2 linked regions of the Rhodospirillum rubrum ATCC 11170 genome follow. The protein of the gene in region 2 binds, or shares a complex with, the protein of the main gene of each other region. Links are inferred from orthologs where the notes say so. Each region holds a gene or a part of one and is shown on either strand. Other genes may lie near its edges.

Evidence for each region.
Region 1: the proteins of RRU_RS05910 (region 2) and RRU_RS09830 are in contact, whole or in part, in a solved structure (PDB 8RP0), measured with the Escherichia coli proteins. The link is inferred for Rhodospirillum rubrum ATCC 11170 from one-to-one orthologs.

What each region holds. Positions count from the first base shown.
Region 1 is NC_007643.1:2,194,102-2,202,878, forward strand. What follows is about bases 1,914-4,830. They hold RRU_RS09830 (anthranilate synthase component II), read left to right. Parts: upstream 1,914-3,035; coding sequence 3,036-3,626; downstream 3,627-4,830. Other genes in these bases: RRU_RS09825 (heavy metal translocating P-type ATPase), read right to left, coding at 1,914-2,620; trpD (anthranilate phosphoribosyltransferase), read left to right, coding at 3,626-4,669; trpC (indole-3-glycerol phosphate synthase TrpC), read left to right, coding at 4,666-4,830. In the rest of the region: RRU_RS09820 (divergent polysaccharide deacetylase family protein), read right to left, coding at 1-363; more of RRU_RS09825, read right to left, coding at 356-1,913; more of trpC, read left to right, coding at 4,831-5,457; transcriptional repressor LexA, read left to right, coding at 5,690-6,445; RRU_RS09850 (nucleoside recognition protein), read right to left, coding at 6,507-7,475; RRU_RS09855 (Lrp/AsnC family transcriptional regulator), read left to right, coding at 7,613-8,083; RRU_RS09860 (methyl-accepting chemotaxis protein), read right to left, coding at 8,137-8,777. UniProt on the Escherichia coli protein: Part of a heterodimeric complex that catalyzes the two-step biosynthesis of 4-amino-4-deoxychorismate (ADC), a precursor of p-aminobenzoate (PABA) and tetrahydrofolate.
Region 2 is NC_007643.1:1,332,482-1,341,205, reverse strand. What follows is about bases 5,458-8,321. They hold RRU_RS05910 (anthranilate synthase component I family protein), read left to right. Parts: upstream 5,458-6,109; coding sequence 6,110-7,534; downstream 7,535-8,321. Other genes in these bases: RRU_RS05905 (aminotransferase class IV), read left to right, coding at 7,531-8,321; uvrB (excinuclease ABC subunit UvrB), read left to right, coding at 5,458-6,093. Also shown: RRU_RS05930 (ABC transporter substrate-binding protein), read right to left, coding at 1-230; RRU_RS05925 (pyridoxal phosphate-dependent aminotransferase), read right to left, coding at 842-2,044; RRU_RS05920 (TrkH family potassium uptake protein), read right to left, coding at 2,188-3,684; more of uvrB, read left to right, coding at 3,949-5,457; more of RRU_RS05905, read left to right, coding at 8,322-8,397. UniProt on the Escherichia coli protein: Part of a heterodimeric complex that catalyzes the two-step biosynthesis of 4-amino-4-deoxychorismate (ADC), a precursor of p-aminobenzoate (PABA) and tetrahydrofolate.

The sequences.
Region 1 (8,777 bases), 860 kb from region 2 along the record:
CGGAAGCGCGCCCTTTTCGCCGGCCGGCGTCTCCGAGGGGGCGGGCGCCGTTTGCACCGGGGGGGCGACGTCGGCCGGAAGGGGGGGCGCGGTCTCGGCGGGACGGGGCAGCGGCGGCGGTTGATACTGATGGGCCGCCTCGCCGGCCGCCGGAGCAACGGGCAGCGGACCGATCGCCGCCAGGGCGGTGGGCGCGGGAGGCGCCGCCTTGTCGCCCTGGGCCAGTCGGCCAACGGCGAAACCAATGCCCAATCCGACCGCCAAGGTGGCGAGGGCGACCAGAACCAGGGTCAGGGGGGCCATGCGGGCGACGAAAAAGGCGAAGCGATCGAGGACTCCCCGGTCTTCGGGATGATCAAGCACGGAAACGGTCTCCGGACGGCGGCATCCACCGCCTTAGCCATAGGGAACTCGCCACCACCGACACGCTCGACAGCGCCATGGCGGCACCGGCGAGCATCGGGTCGAGGCGGCCGCTGGCGGCCAGCGGCAAAGCGATGACGTTATAGAGGAAAGCCCAGAATAAATTCTGGCGGATTTTGCGATGGGTGGCCCGCGACAGCGCCAGGGCCTCGGGCAACAGCCCGGGATCGCCGCGCATCAGGGTGATGCCGGCGGTTTCCATCGCCACATCCGTGCCCGTGCCCATGGCGATGCCGACATCGGCCGCCGCCAGGGCCGGCGCGTCGTTGACGCCATCGCCAACCATGGCGACGACCGCCCCGCCCTGGCGCAGGGCCTCGACCACCGCCGCCTTGCCCTCGGGCAGAACCTCGGCGCGAACGTCGTCGATGCCCAGGCGGGCGGCGATGGCATGGGCGACGCGGCCGGCATCGCCGGTCAGCATCACCGGGCGCACACCCAGCGCCTTCAAGCGGCTCACCGCCAGGGCCGCGCCCTCGCGCGGCGGATCGGCCAGGGCGATGACGCCCAACAGCCGTCCCCCGGTCGCCTCGCCCTCGGCCACCCAGACGACCGAGGCGCCGGCCTCTTCAAGGGCGCCAGCCCGGCTCTCCAGGGATGCCCGCTCGATCCCTTTGGCGTCGAGCAACCGCCGGCTGCCCAGGATCAGCGCCCGCCCGGCCACCCTGGCTTCAACCCCGAGACCGGGCAGCGAGCGGAAATCACTGATCGCCGACAGGTCCAGCCCGCGATCGCCTGCCGCCTCGCGCATCGCCCGGGCCAAGGGATGGGCGCTGCCGCCCTGCACGGCGGCGGCAAGGGCGAGCAGGGTATTCTCGTCCAACCCGTCAGCCCCGGGCGCGATAATCACCGCGTCAAGGGCCGGGCGCCCCTGGGTCAGGGTTCCGGTCTTGTCGAAGGCGAGAACGCTGACGCGATGGGCCTGTTCCAGCGCCCCGGCGTCGCGGATCAAAATGCCGCGCCGCGCCGCCACCCCGGTTCCGACCATCACCGCCGTCGGCGTCGCCAAGCCCAGGGCGCAGGGACAGGCGACCACCAGAACCGAGATCGCCGCGGCCACGGCGGTTTCCATGGTCTCGCCGAGCAGGGCCCAGCCGGTGAAGGCGCCAAGGGCCAGCAGCACGACGGCGGGCACGAAGACGGCGGCCACCTTATCGACCATCACCTGGACGGGGGCCTTGCTGGCCTGGGCGTTTTCGACCAGGGCGATGATGCGCGCCAGCGTCGCGTCCTTGCCCGTCGCCCCGACGCGCAGGCGGATCAGCCCGTCAGTATCGATCGAGCCGCCGATCACCCGGTCGCCGGGACCGCGCGTCACCGGCAGGCTTTCACCGGTCAGCAGGCTTTCATCAATAGCCGCCCCGCCTTCAATCACCGTGCCATCGACGGGCACCCCCTCGCCGGGGCGGACCACGACGATATCGCCAACGACCAAACGCTCGACCGCCACGTCGCTGACCACGCCGTCGCGCTCGAGGTGGGCGAGAGCCGGGCGCAGGGTCATCAGGGCGCGGATGGCCGAGGCGGCGGAGCGCTTGGCCCGGCCTTCCAGGGCCTTGCCCAGCATCACCAGGGTGATGACCACCGCCGCCCCTTCGAAATACAGGCCATGGTGGGTCGTCCCGGTCGCCACCCGCCAGGCCGACAGGCCATAGGCGGCGGTGGAGCCGAGAACGACAAGGCTGTCCATATTGCCCGCCCGGCCCTTCAGCGCCCGCCAGGCTCCCTTATAGAAGCGGGCGCCGGCGATAAATTGCACGGGCGTCGCCAGGATCCACTGCCAGAGCGGCGGCACATGGCCGGGCAGACCGCTGACATGGGCGATCATGTCCCAGACCAGCGGCAGGGTTAGCAGGGCGGCCATCGCAAAGATCAGCCGGTCGCCGCGGTCCTCGGCGGGAACGGCGGCGGGCGGCGGGGCGCTTTGGCTGAGCGGTTCGGCGCCGAAGCCGGCGCGATTGACGGCGGCCACCAGATCGGGCGCCCGCCGATCGCCCCCCTCGATGTGGATGCGGGCGCGGTCGGTGCCCAGATTGACGCTGACCGCCGACACGCCGGGAACCTTGCCCAGCACCTTTTCCAGGCGGGCCGAACAGGCCGCGCAGGTCATGCCGCTGATGGCGAGATCGACAACATCGCCGCCCTCATTGGAGGTCGGGGGGGCTGGGGGGGAAAGAACGGCGGCCTTGCCGGACATGGCTATCTCTCGCGACCGGTCACGGGGAATGCGGGCCCGTGTGTCGGCCCATCCCCCCGGTTCTCAAAGGGGCCCTCGGTTCGAGGCGGGACCTTAATCTAGTGTCCCGGCCCCGGCGACGTAAACGGTCTTGATCCAAAGGGAAAATCCGACCCATGCGGATCGGGATGGACAAGAAGGCCTCGCCCGATGGCGGACGGCAGCGGCGATGGGCGGCCGGGCCGGCGACGATCGGGGCCGGCGCCCTCGCTGCGGGCGGGACAACCCGCTTGCGATGGGGTAGTGTTGCAACCGCCCGCCGCGCGGCCGCCCCCATCCCTAGCGGATCATCGGGCGATCGCGCGATGGGCGATCGTCCGGGGCCGGACCCCTCTGTCCGGGAAAAAGCGAGCGCATTCACGAGGCCGGGGCCGGTATGTTCCTTCTGATCGATAACTACGACAGCTTCACCTACAACCTTTGGCACTATCTGGGGGAATTGGGCGCCGAGGTCGAGGTGCGGCGCAATGACGCGCTGGACGCCGAGGCGGCGCTGGCGCTCGCCCCCCAGGGCATCATCCTGTCGCCCGGTCCCTGCGACCCCGACCGCGCCGGCATCTGCCTGGATCTGGTGGCCAAGGCGGCCAAGGCCCGGGTTCCGGTGCTGGGTGTCTGCCTGGGCCATCAAACCATCGGTCAGGTTTTCGGCGGCGCCGTGGTGCGCGCCCCCAAGCCGATGCATGGCAAGGTCGACGCCATCCACCACCAGGGTCATGGGATCTTCGCCGGCATGCCGATGCCCTTCCCGGCCACGCGCTATCACTCGCTGGTGGTGCGGCGCGACGATCTGCCCGACTGCCTGGAGGTCACCGCCTGGAGCGACGACGGCCTGATCATGGGCCTTGCCCATAAGGACCTGCCGATCGAGGGGGTGCAGTTCCATCCCGAAAGCATTGAAACCCAAGGCGGTCACCACCTGCTGCGGAATTTTCTGACCTTAGCCCGCCAGGGGGGAGACGCGGTCTGATGACGACACAGCCGACCACAGCAAACGATATCAAGGGCCTGATCGCCATGGTCGCCACCGGGCGGCCGCTTTCCGAGGCCGATGCCACCCGGGCTTTCGAAGCGATCATGTCGGGCAACGCCACGCCAGCCCAGATCGGCGGCTTTCTGATGGCGCTGCGCGTGCGCGGCGAAACCGTGGCCGAGATCACGGCGGCGGCGCGCACCATGCGCGACAAGGCCGCCCGCATCCAGGCCCCCGCCGGCGCCATCGACATCGTCGGCACCGGCGGCGATTGCGCCGGCACCTATAACATCTCGACCGCCGCCGCCCTGGTGACGGCGGCCTGCGGCGTGCCGGTGGCCAAACATGGCAATCGCGCCGCCTCGTCGAAAAGCGGATCGGCCGATGTGCTGGCCGCGCTGGGCGTCAACCTCGATGCCGATCTTGCCCTGGTCGAACGCTCGATCGCCGAGGTCGGCATCGGCTTCATGTTCGCCCAGCGCCACCATAGCGCCATGAAACATGTCGCCCCCGCCCGCTCGGAACTGGGAACGCGCACGATCTTCAACCTGCTGGGGCCTTTGGCCAATCCGGCCGGCGCCCGCTTCGAATTGATGGGGGTTTTCGCCCAGGAATGGGTGGAGCCGTTGGCCGAGGTGCTGGGCCGACTGGGCGCCGAGCGCGCCTGGGTGGTCCATGGCTCCGACGGCCTGGATGAGATCACCACCACCGGCCCCACCCATGTCGCCGAATTCCGCGGCGGCGTCGTGCGCTCGTTCGACATCACCCCCGCCGACGCCGGCCTGCCGCTGGCCAAGGCCGAAGACCTGCAGGGCGCCGATCCCGAGGCCAATGCCCAGGCCCTGCGCGCCCTTCTCGAGGGCGTGAAAACCCCCTATCGCGACATCGTCGTTTTCAACGCCGCCGCCGCCCTGGTGGTAGCCGGCGCGGCCGAGGATCTGGCGACCGGGGCGGCGCGGGCCGCCCAGGCCATCGACAGCGGCGCGGCGAAGGACACCCTGGCGCGCATGATCGCCATCATCGGAGCCCCGGCATCGTGAGCGACATTCTGCGCGAGATCTGCGACACCACCCGCGCCGAGGTGGCGCGGCGCAAGGCCGCCCTGCCCTTAGCCGATGTGACGGCGCGGGCGGAAGACGCCAACGCGCCGCGCGGCTTCGCCAACGCCCTGACCCGCACCGCCGACAGCGGTCGGCCGGCGTTGATCGCCGAAATCAAAAAGGCCTCGCCCTCGGCCGGGTTGATCCGCCCCGATTTCAACCCCGCCGTCCTGGCACGCGCCTATCACGCCGCCGGGGCGACCTGCCTGTCGGTGCTGACCGATGGACCCTATTTCCAAGGGCACGCCGATTTCCTGATCGCCGCCCGCGCCGCCGTTCCCCTGCCGGTGCTGCGCAAGGATTTCATGGTCGATCCCTGGCAGGTGGTCGAGGCCCGGGCGATGGGGGCCGATTGCATCCTGGTCATCCTGGCCGCCCTTGACGACGGCGCCGCCGCCGAGATCGAAGCCTGCGCCCATGACTGGGGCATGGACGTGCTGGCCGAGGTCCATAACGAAGAGGAATGCGCCCGCGCCCTGACCTGCCTGACCACGCCGCTGCTCGGCGTCAACAACCGTAATCTGAAAACCCTGGTCACCGATCTGGCGGTGACCGAGCGTCTGGCCAAGATGGTGCCCGCCGACCGGGTGCTGGTCGCCGAAAGCGGTCTGCGCACCCGCAAGGACCTCGACCGCATGACCGCCGTCGGCGCCCGCCGCTTCCTGATCGGCGAACATTTCATGCGCCAACCCGATGTCGGCGACGCCGTGCGCGCCCTGATCGGCTGATCCCGGAAAGGGCGCGGCCCGGGAAGGCCGCCCCCCTCCTCTCCCCCCGTGTCTCTTTGCCGCCACACCCCCTGCGCCACCGACAAACCGTCCAGGGGTTCACCTTGACCTGAACGGGGAACCAAAGTAGAACTTCCAGGCGGTATTCACGTTTGGTTCTTCTTGTCGCCCGCTCAGAGGGTGGGCGCGCAGAGGTTGAGGGGCCGGGCAAAAGGCTGGGAGTCGCTCTGGCATGCTCACGCGCAAGCAGTACCTGCTGTTGTCGTTCATCGACCAGCGTTTGAAGCTTTCGGGCGTTTCCCCCTCGTTCGACGAGATGAAGGACGCCCTGGGGCTCAAGTCCAAATCGGGCATTCACCGCCTGATCAAAGGGCTGGAGGAACGGGGCTTTCTCAAGCGCCTTCCCCATCGGGCCCGCGCCCTGGAAGTGCTGCGCCTGCCCTGCAATCTGACCTTCGACGGCGACGGCGAAGCCCTTGACGACGGGCAGCCCGCGCCGCTGTTCGGCGGCCCTCTGCCGGAAACCGGATTCTCGCCCCAGGTCATCCGCGGCAATTTCACCCCGACCCTGCCGTCGACCCAAGTACCGCAGGTGCTGTTCACCGAGTCGATCAGCCTGCCGCTTTTGGGCAAGATCGCCGCCGGCACGCCGATCGCCGCCCTGATCGATCCGACGTCGAGCATCGATGTGCCGGCCAGCATGGTGCGCGGCGGCGAGCATTTCGCCCTGCGCATCGAAGGGGACTCGATGATCGAAGCGGGCATCCTCAGTGGTGATCTGGCGGTGGTGCGGCGCTGCGACGAAGCCGAAAACGGCACGGTCATCGTCGCCCTGGTCGATAACGAGGAAGCCACCCTGAAGCGCCTGCGCCGCAAGGGGGCCTCGATCGCCCTGGAACCGGCCAACCGCGCCTTCAAAACCCAGATCTACGGCCCCGACCGCGTGCGCATCCAGGGTCGGCTGGTCGGGCTGATCCGCAGCTATTAGGGCAAATCCGTCTTCGCAAAAAAAAGATCCCCGCCGCTCGGCGCCGGGGATCTTTTGGCGATCAGGCCTTGGCGAACAATAACCGTTCGGCCGTGCGTTCGGGAACGACGCGCAAAACCTTATCAAGCGCCCAGATCACGATCAGGGTGAAGACGACGCGGGCCAGCAAGATGCCCGTCAGATCGGCGCCCAGCGCCATGATGAACAAGGTATCCTCGATCAGGCTGTGGGTCAGGCTGAGCAGGCAGATCGACAAGAACAGGTCGCGCCGGGGAATGGTGCCGGCCTTGGCCTCGCGAATGATCAAAGCCCCGCCATAGGACAGCCCAAGCAGCACGCCGACCATGGTCAGGGGCATTGCCCGCCCGCCGATGCCGACGGTACCCAAAACCGGGGCGAGCAGCGCCGTCAAGCGGGCGGTGATCCCCAGCTTGTCCATAAGGCGCAGCAGCACGACCAGCGACACGACGATGATCATGATGACGCCCAGGGTATGGAGCGAATCGGTGATCCATCCCGCCCAATTGCCGCGCTCGGTGGCGGACGATCCGCTTGACACCATCGAGACCGGCGCCGGGCCCTGCAGCCAGTCGCCGGCCCGATAAACGCCATTGAGGATCGCCCCCAGGCACAGGGCGCCGCCCAGGCGCAGCAGGGTGGAAAAGAGGAAACCGGTGCCGGCGCGTTGGGCGATGCGCTGCTCAAGGGGAATGGCATGGGCGATCAGGATCATCACGCCCAAAATGGTGACCTGGGCGCCGCTCAGATGAAGGTCGGGCATCAGCGCCAGCAAGACCGCCGCCCCGCCGTACATATTGACCAGCAAGGCCGTCACCCAGACCAAGCCGGTTGCCGCAGGCAGGCCGACCAGGGCCATCACCGGTTCGAAAGCCCGGGCGAGAATGGGCAAAAGCCCAAGCTCCACAACCGCTTTCACGCCGATCATCACCGGGATCATCACCTTGGCCAGGGTCCAGAACACCCCTAACCCTTCACGACCCGAGGTACGCAGGAAAACGAACACCGACATGGCAGAGGCTCCAAGGCATGGTCGAAAATTAGGCATTGATCCAGATCATAGCCCCGGAACGGTGAAAGGAGTGGTCAAAAACCGCGCTTCATCGCAAGCTTTGGTCAAAACCAACCATGGTTTTGGAGAAAAATCCCATGGATGCCCTTGATCGTCGTCTGGTGCGGCTGCTTCAGCACGACGCGTCGCTGACCAATGCCGCCCTGGCCGATCGAGCCGGGCTCTCGCCCTCAAGCTGCCTGCGCCGGGTTCAACGCCTGCGTGACGAGGGCGTGCTGACCCGCACGGTGATGTTGGCCGATGCGCAAAAACTGGGGCGTGGCCTGACGGCGATCGTCCAGGTTTTCCTGAACCACCATGCCCATGATCGCCGCCGGGAGTTCCTGGCCCATGTCCGCGCCGAACCGGCGATCACCCAGGCTTGGTCGGTCACCGGGGAAGCCGATGTGATCTTGGTTTTGCACCTGCGCGATATGGCCGAGTACGCGCGGCTTTGCGATCTGCTGTTCGAGCACGACCCGAATGTGACCAAGTTCCAGACGCTGTTCGCCCTGGCGACCTATAAATCGGAAACGGCGATCGGGGTCGACGAGCCCGCCGACCCCTAAGATCACGGTTTCCGCGTGAAAGACCGCTCAGAATCCCCCTAAACCATCCCGGCTCAGGCGGTGCGCACCTCGTCAAGAAAGCGGCCGATGGTGTCGCCCAGGGTCTGTGATTGCTGGGCGAGCCTGCCGACGGCTTCGACCACGCCGCCGGCCTTTTCCTGGGCGGTGGCGGCGACCGAGCGCACCGCTTGGGCGCTGCTCGCCGCCGTTTGCGCTCCCCCGGAAACCGCCTGGATATTGCGGGCGATCTCGTGGGTCGCCGAGCCCTGCTCCTCGACGGCGGCGGCGATCGCCGCGGCGGTCTGCATGACATCGGCGATGGCGTCGGCGATGGCGGCGATGGCGGCCACCGTCTCGCCGGTCTTGGCCTGGACGGCGGTGACCCGCAAGCCGATTTCCTCGGTCGCCTTGCTGGTCTGATTGGCCAGGGTCTTGACCTCGCCGGCGACGACGGCGAAGCCCTTGCCGGCATCGCCAGCCCTTGCGGCTTCGATCGTGGCGTTGAGCGCCAGAAGATTGGTCTGGCTGGCGATGGCGGTGATCAGTTCGACCACCTCGCCGATGCGATTGGCGTCGAGCAACAGACCGTCAACGGTGCTGACCGCGCCTTGGGCCATCTGCGAGGCCGAGGTCGCCACGTCCGAGGAATGCTGGACCTGACGGCTGATCTCGAGCACCGAGGCGGCCAGTTCCT
Region 2 (8,724 bases):
GCCGTGCCAACGACCTTATCGGCCAAGCCCAGAAGATAGAGGATCTCGGTGGAACTCTGGCCGATCGAAACGACGCGGCTGGGCGCCCGATCAAAGGTGATGGTCTGGCCGCAGGTCTGGAGCGTCAGGGGATAGCGGGTAGGCTCGGCGGCGCCGGCGCCGGAGGCCGAGACGACGAGGGGGGCGGCGAAAGCCGCGGCGAGAAAAGACAAGCGCATGGGTGAAGACAAGGGGGAGTCTCCTCTTCCGTCAATCGTGACAGGGAAAAGTTCGGCGACCCGCAAGGGTCACGGTTCAGCAGTGGCTGAAAGGGCTTGAAAACGTCGACCTCGCCCAGAATCGATGGGCGCAGGCGAGGGTCTCGTCGAGCTATCGACGGACTCTGACGGGACCTTGGGGGTGATCAGACGTGATGCGTCGTCATTGCCATCCTTTCCGAGCCTCCCCGCTCGTGATCATGGATTAGGGTCGGACGGCAGGTCTCCTGGCTCACGGGTCATCGCCTTCATCCCCCTTCCCAAGGCACGCGCCCCAGTGGTTTTCATCGGAGGAAGGCTCGCCGCTCACAGTTGCGGGGGCAGCCACGGTTTCGGACAAATCCTTCGCCTGCACCGTGTTCCCTTTTAATCCCTTCGGCTTGCGCTTGGGGGGAACCGTCAGCCGCAGGCTAGCCGATGCAACCTTGGGCCGTCAACGCCGCGACACCCCGGCACCGCGCCCCCCCGACACCATAGGGGTTCCCAAGGTTCCTATATGACCGCGCCAAGCCCCCAGACGAAAAAAAGGGCGCCCCGCGAAGGGCGCCCTTTCCATCAGATCCGGCTTGCGCGGTGGAGAGAAGTCAACGCAGGCTTTCGCAGAAGCGGCGGATGCGCTGGCAGGCGTCCTCCAGGGTGGCGGTCGCCGTGGCGTAGCTGATGCGGAAATAGGGCGACAGGCCGAAGGCCACGCCCTGAACGGCGGCGACCCCTTCGCTTTCGAGCAGGGCGGCGACGAAATCGCTGTCGGTTTCCAGCAGCTTGCCCTCGGGCGTCGTCTTGCCGATCACCCCGGCGCAGGACGGATAGACATAGAAGGCGCCTTCCGGCGTGCCGACCGACAGGCCCGGGCAATCATTGATCATGCGCACGACCAGATCGCGGCGTTCCTTGAAGATGGCGTTGCGTTCGATCAGGAAGTCCATCGGCCCTTCAAGGGCGGCAAGGGCGGCGGCCTGACTGATCGAGCTGGTGTGGGTGGTCGACTGGCTTTGGATCTTGTTGATCGCCTTGATCACCGCCACCGGGCCGGCGGCATAGCCGACGCGCCAGCCGGTCATGGCGAACGACTTGGAAACGCCGTTCAGCGTCAGGGTGCGGTCCTTCAGCTTGGGCTCGACCTGGGCGATGGTGGCGAACTTGAAGCCGTCATAGACGAGGTGCTCGTACATATCGTCGGTCATCACCCAGACATGGGGATGCTTGAGCAGAACCTCGGCCAGGGCCTTGAGATCGGCGGCCGAATAGGCCACGCCCGTCGGATTGGACGGGCTGTTGAGGATCAGCCATTTGGTCTTGGGCGTGATGGCGCGCTCCAGATCGGCGGGCTGCAGCTTGAAGCCGACCTCGGGGCCGCTGGGAACGAACACCGGCACGCCGCCGGCCAACAGGGCGATATCGGGATAGCTGACCCAATAAGGCGCGGGGATGATCACCTCCTCGCCCGGGTTCAGCGTCGCCATCAGGGCGTTGTAGATGGTCTGCTTGCCACCGCAGCCGACGCTGATCTCTTCGATCGTGTACTCAAGATCGTTCTCGCGCTTGAGCTTGGCGCAGATCGCCTTGCGCAGGGCGGCGGTGCCGGGAACGGCGGTGTATTTGGTCTCGCCGCGCTCGATGGCGGCGATCGCCGCCTGTTTGATGTGATCGGGGGTATCGAAGTCGGGTTCGCCCGCGCCCAGACCGATAATGTCACGGCCGGCGGCCTTGAGTTCGGCGGCCTTGGTGGTAACCGCCAGGGTCGGCGACGGTTTGATGGCGGACAGACGCTCGGCGACGATCGACATGGAAATCCTCGAGGATTGGTTGTGTCGGTTGGGAGGGGGCGAGTGGCCGCGCCGCCCCTGACGACGGGGGCTCTCTTGGCGGGACCGGGGGAAAAAGCTATCCCCCTTCCCGGCGGCACGCAAGCGCCGGGAAAGCGCTTTCCTCAGGATTTCCAGAAGTCGCGGCTGAAAAGCACAAGAAGGGTGAAGAATTCCAGCCGCCCCATCAGCATGGCCAGCGACAGCAGCCATTTCGCGCTATCGGGCAAGGTGGCGTAATTGCCCGCCGGGCCGACGATGGTACCGAGTCCCGGACCGACATTGGCGATCGCCGCCGCCGTCCCGGTCAGGGCCGTCACCCAATCCAGGCCGACCATGGTCAGCGCCAGGGCGATGATCGCCGTCGTCGCCCCGGTGGCGAAGAAGAACAGCACCACCGACACCGCCACGTCCTCGTCGATCGCCCGCCCGCCATAGGTCGAGACGATGACCGCATTGGGCATATAGCGCCGGCGGATATTGGCGCTGAGAACCTTATAGGCCACCTGATAGCGGAACATCTTGATGCCGCCCGAGGTCGATCCGGTGCAGCCGCCGGCGAAGGTGATCATGAAAAAGAACAACTGCGGGAAGCCGCCCCACAGGGTGTAATCCTCCGAGGCGTAGCCCGTCGTCGTCACCACCGAGGTGATGTTGAAGGCCGAGGCGGTCAGGGCATCAAGGAAGGGCCGGCCGTTCTCCAGGCTCTGCCACAGGGCCATGACCAACCAGCAGGCGACCAGAAAGCCGGTCAAAGCCTGGACCTGGGGATCGCGCACCACATCCATCGGCCGGCCGCGCGCCACCTGCACATAGAGCACGAAGGGCATGGCGCCCAACATCATGCCCACCGTCGACATCCACAGCCCGGCGGCGTCGAGATGGCCAAGCGAGGTGTCCCAATTCGAAAAGCCGCCGGTCGACACCGTGCCGAAGGCGTGGCAGATGGCGTCGAAAACCGACATGCCGACGGCGATATAGCCCAAGGCGATGACCACGGTCAGCGTCAGATAGACGGCGGTGATCGCCAGCCCCAATTCGCCGATGCGGTTCATGCCCTTTTCGCTGGTATCGGAGCTTTCGGTGCGGAACAGCTGCATGCCGCCGACGCGCAGCGCCGGCAGCAGGGCGATGGCCATGCCGATGATGCCGATGCCGCCGATCCAATGCAGCAGGCAGCGCCAGAACAAGATCCCCGGCGGCTGATGCTCCAGGCCGCTGATCACCGTCGCCCCGGTGGTGGTCAATCCCGAAACGCTCTCAAAAAACGCCCCGGCGAAATCAAGCCCGGTGGTCGCCAGCATGAACGGCATGGAGCCAAACAGCGACATGGTCAGCCAAGCCAGGGCGGTCATCAGGAAGCCCTGGCGGATATTGAAGCGCAGCGGCATCCGCCAATTGGCCAGGGTCAGCATCATCCCGCAAAACAGCGTGATCACCGAAGAGCCGAGGAACGCCCGCCAGTCGCGGTTTTCAACCACCAGATCGACCAAGGCCGGCGCCAGCATCGAGAGCCCGAGGCCCGACAGCAGCAGCCCAAGGACCATCAGCACCGGGGCGAGATCGATCCCCCCCAGCATCAGGCCCCGGCTGGTGCCGAGTTGGCTTCCCCTCAGGCTCATTCCGTTTCCTTCCCAGGCTTGCGACCGCGCGAAAAAACCGCCCCCCGCGCCGCGCGGCGCCGGAGGTCGTAGGGGGCGAACCCCCGTCGATCACCTCGATCGACGCCGCCCGCCCCCTTCAGCGTGGCGATCATAAGGCAGGCCCGGGACGATTTGGCAAGCCGGGCGCTGTGGCGGTCCTTTTGAAATGGGTCGAAAAAGGGAGCGATGACGGACGGCGCGCCCCCCTGGTCAAGCCCGGGCGGGCGGCTTATCTTAAGGGCCATGACCATGCTTCTCCCCCTGTTCGAGCGCCCGCCCGCTGGCCCCCGCGCCGAGTTTCGTCTGGCCAGCGACTATCAGCCCGCCGGCGATCAGCCCCAGGCCATCGCCGAGCTGTTGCGGGGTCTGGCCGCCCAAGACCGCGATCAGGTGCTGCTGGGCGTCACCGGCTCGGGCAAGACCTTCACCATGGCCCAGGTCATCGCCGAGATGGGCCGGCCGACCCTGATCCTCGCCCCCAACAAAACCCTGGCCGCCCAGCTTTACGGCGAGTTCAAGAATTTCTTTCCCGACAACGCCGTCGAGTATTTCGTCAGCTATTACGACTATTACCAGCCCGAAGCCTATGTTCCGCGCACCGATACCTATATCGAAAAAGACTCCAGCATCAACGAGCAGATTGACCGGATGCGCCACGCCGCCACCCGCGCCCTGCTTGAACGCCGCGATGTCATCATCGTCGCCTCGGTCTCGTGCATCTATGGTATCGGCTCGGTCGAGTCCTATTCCCGGATGATCATCCCCATCAAGGTGGGAACGACGCTGCCGCGCGCCGATCTGCTCAAGGCGCTGGTCGAGCTGCAGTTCACCCGCAATGACATCGCCTTCACCCGGGGTATGTTCCGGGTGCGCGGGGATTCGGTGGAGATCTTCCCCGCCCACTATGAGGACCGCGCCTGGCGGGTCAGCCTGTGGGGGGACGAGATCGAATCCGTGCGCGAATTCGATCCCTTGACCGGCGAGATCACCGCCAGCCTCGACGAAGTCACCGTCTATCCGGCCAGCCACCATGTCACCCCCCGCCCGGCGCTGTCCCAGGCGGTGCGCACGATCAAGGCCGAGCTCAAGGAAACGCTCGCCCGCTTTTACGACCAGGGCAAGGTGCTTGAGGCCCAGCGCCTGGAGCAGCGCACCACCTTCGATCTGGAGATGATCGAGGCGACCGGCCACTGCAAGTCCATCGAGAACTACTCACGCCATCTGACCGGACGCCGCCCCGGCGATCCGCCGCCGACCCTGTTCGAATACCTGCCCGAGGACGCCTTGCTGTTCGTCGATGAAAGCCACGTCGCCGTGCCGCAGATCGGCGGCATGTTCCGCGGCGACTTCAATCGCAAAAGCGTGCTGGCGGAATTCGGCTTCCGCCTGCCGTCCTGCGTTGATAACCGGCCGCTGAAGTTCGAGGAATGGGACGTCATGCGCCCGCCGTCGATCTTCGTTTCGGCCACCCCGGGGCGCTGGGAACTTGAACGCACCGGCGGCGTCGTCGCCGAACAGGTGATCCGCCCCACCGGTCTGGTCGATCCGGTCTGCATCATCCGCCCGGTCGAGGCCCAGGTCGACGATCTGCTGGGCGAGGTCAAGGCCTGCGCGGCGCGCGGCGAACGGGTGCTGGTCACCACCTTGACCAAGCGCATGTCCGAGGATCTGACCGAATATCTGACCGAACAGGGGGTAAGGGTGCGCTACATGCACTCCGACATCGAAACCCTGGAGCGGATCGAGATCATCCGCGACCTGCGGCTGGGCGCCTTCGATGTGCTGGTCGGCATCAACCTGCTGCGCGAGGGCCTTGATATCCCCGAATGCGCCCTGGTGGCGATCTTGGACGCCGATAAGGAAGGCTTCCTGCGCTCGCGCACCTCGCTGATCCAGACCATCGGCCGCGCCGCCCGTAACGTTGGCGGCCGGGTGATCCTTTATGCCGACAAGATGACCGATTCCCTGACCTTCGCCATCGAGGAAACCAGCCGCCGCCGCCAGCGTCAGCAAGACTACAACGCCGCCCATGGCATCACCCCGGAAACCGTGCGCTCGCGCATTTCCGATGTTCTCAGCAGCGTTTACGAAAAAGACTACGTCACCGTGACCACCGGGGTATCGGGCGACAACCAACTGGTCGGCAAATCCCTGCGCGAGCATCTCGCCGATCTCGACAAACGCATGCGCGCCGCCGCCGCCGATCTGGAATTCGAGGAGGCCGGCCGCCTGCGCGACGAGATCCGCCGCCTGGAGGCGCTGGACCTTGGCCTGCCCGGAGACGCCGGGGCGACCGGCCTTGCCGAAGCCGCCATCCCCTTGCGCGCCGCCGTCGCCAAAGGCCGGGGGGCAGCGGCCAAGGGCCGTGGTCGCAAGGGCAAAAGGTGAAAAGAAGCCGCAGCCCTTGTCCCTTCATATCCGCCCCATCGCCTTTGCCGACCCGCTGACCCTGGTCCCGGCCTTGGCCAAGGATCCGGTCTTCGCCTTTCTCGACAGCGCCGCCGCCGATCCCGGCGCGGGCGACGAGGATCGCGGCCGTTACAGCTATCTCTGCGCCGATCCCTGGCGGGTGATCACCGCCGATGACACCACGGTCCGGGTCGATAGCCGGCCGGTCGCCGGCGATCCCTTCGCCGTTCTCGCCGCCACCCTGGCCGAAATCGCCGAGGACGAGCCCGTCGCTTGCCCGGTGCCCTTCGCCACCGGCCTATGCGGTGTCCTTGGTTACGGCCTGGGTGCTTGGCTGGAACGGCTGGCCCCCGCCCCGGCCGATCGGCTGGCCCTGCCGGCGATGACCCTGGGCGTCTATGACTGCGTCGCCGCCTTCGACCTGCGCGCGCGCAAGGCCTGGATCGTTTCCAGCGGCCGGCCCGAACGCGATCCGCGGCGCCGCGCCGCCCGCGCCCTGGCCCGCGCCGAAGCCCTGGAACGGCGCTTGGCCGCGGTTTCCCTTGTCCCTGACGAGACCGCCGCCGCTTATGAAAAGACCGGGTCCTGGCGCGCCGAGCGACCGCGCGCGGCGATCTTGGCGGCGATCGGCAAGACCATCGACGCCATCGAAGCCGGCGAGCTGTTCCAGGCCAATATCACCCAGCGCTTCCTGGCCGACCTTCCGCCCGGCCTCGACGACCTCACCTTGTATCGCCGCCTGCGCCGGCTGAGCCCGGCCCCCTTCGCCGCCCTGGTCGGCTGCGGCGCCGACCACCGCCTGATCGGCGCCTCGCCCGAACGCTTCTTGCGCCTGGGCGCCGAGGGCCGGGTCGAGACGCGGCCGATCAAGGGCACCCGCCGGCGCGACGCCGATCCGGCGCGCGACGCCGCCCAGGCCGCCGCTCTGGTGGCCAGCGAAAAGGACCGGGCCGAGAACCTGATGATCGTCGATCTGATGCGCAACGACCTGGGCCGGGTCTGCGCCATCGGCAGCGTCCGTGTGCCCCGGCTGATCGCCCTGGAAAGCTTCGCCAGCGTCCACCATCTGGTCTCGGCGGTCGAAGGGCGGCTGCGCCCCGGCCTGGGGGCGATCGACCTGCTGCGCGCCTGTTTTCCCGGCGGCTCGGTCACCGGGGCGCCGAAGATCCGCGCCATGGACCTGATCACCGCCCTGGAGCCGGCCCGGCGCGGCTGGTATTGCGGATCGGTGGCCTGGATCGGCGCCGATGGGGCGATGGATTCCAACATCGTCATCCGCAGCCTCACCCGGGCCGGTGCCACCCTGATCGCCCAGGCCGGCGGCGCCATCACCGCGCCCTCCGATCCGGCCGAGGAATACGAGGAAAGCCTGATCAAAATGGCCCCCCTGCTCAGCGCCCTGGATGGGATCGAGCGATGACCGCCCGGCGACCGGCCGTCATTTGGCTGAACGACCGGCTCGTGCCCGCCGCAAAGGCCCGCATCGATCCCGCCGATCGCGGATTTCTGCTTGGCGATGGCCTATTCGAAACCATCCCGGCGCGCGACGGCCGCCCCCTGCGTCTGGCCGCCCACCTCGCCCGCCTGGGGCGCGGCGCCCGAATTTTAGGCATTCCCCTACCCGCCCTGGATATCGCCGCCGCCTTGGCCGCCACCCTGGCGGCCAACGACCTGAGCGAGGGGGTGCTGCGCCTGACCCTGACCCGGGGTCCCGGGCCGCGCGGCCTGTTGCCGCCGCCCGCGCCAAAGCCCACGATCATGATCACGGCGACGGCCTTTCCGCCGCCAACGGGGCCGGCGCGGCTGATCGTGGCGACGCGGACAAGGCGCAACGAGGCCTCGCCGCTGTCGACGATCAAATATCTTGCCTATGGCGACGCCATCCTCGCCCGCCAGGAGGCCGCCGAGCGCGGCGCCGATGACGCGATCTTGCTCAACCTCGGGGGTCGGGTCGCCGAAACCACCGTCGCCACGCTGTTCATCGTCCAGGGCGGGCGGCTTCTCACCCCTCCGCAGACCGACGGCGCCCTGCCCGGCATTCTTCGCGCCGAGATGCTGGCCTGGGGAGCGCGCGAACACTCGCTGACCCCCGCCGATCTTTTGACCGCCGACGGCGTTTTTCTGGCCAACAGCCTTGGGTTCCGCTTGGTCATTTCCATTGACGGACAGGCCGTTCCCGATTGCACACCCCTTGTTCATGACCTTCAAGGCTATGTAAGACAAAGGGAAAATGGCACCTCACCGGAAGAGCCCTCTGATGGGGGAAGCCCCTTCCCGAAATAACAAACCGTGCAAATAGGTTTTTAATCTTGCCAAGGTCGCGCTTGACCGCTACTGTTAAGATGACGATTGCCGAAGGCCGCCCTTCTGGTCCGCCTTCCATCCTACCGGTGTCTTCAGCCAATGACTTGCCCCGGCGGCCACTCCCTCAAAAGGGTTCGGTCGCCGTTTTTTTGTGCCCCGCCTTTCCATACCCCGCCAAAAGGGCGGAGGAAGGGCTGGGAAACGGGCGAATGCCCAAGGCTTAGGCAAAACCGCTCCCTCTCTCCCGCCACCGTCCCGAAAAATTCCCGGAAATCGGGCTTTTTTGCGTTGCGGCACGCGTCTTGA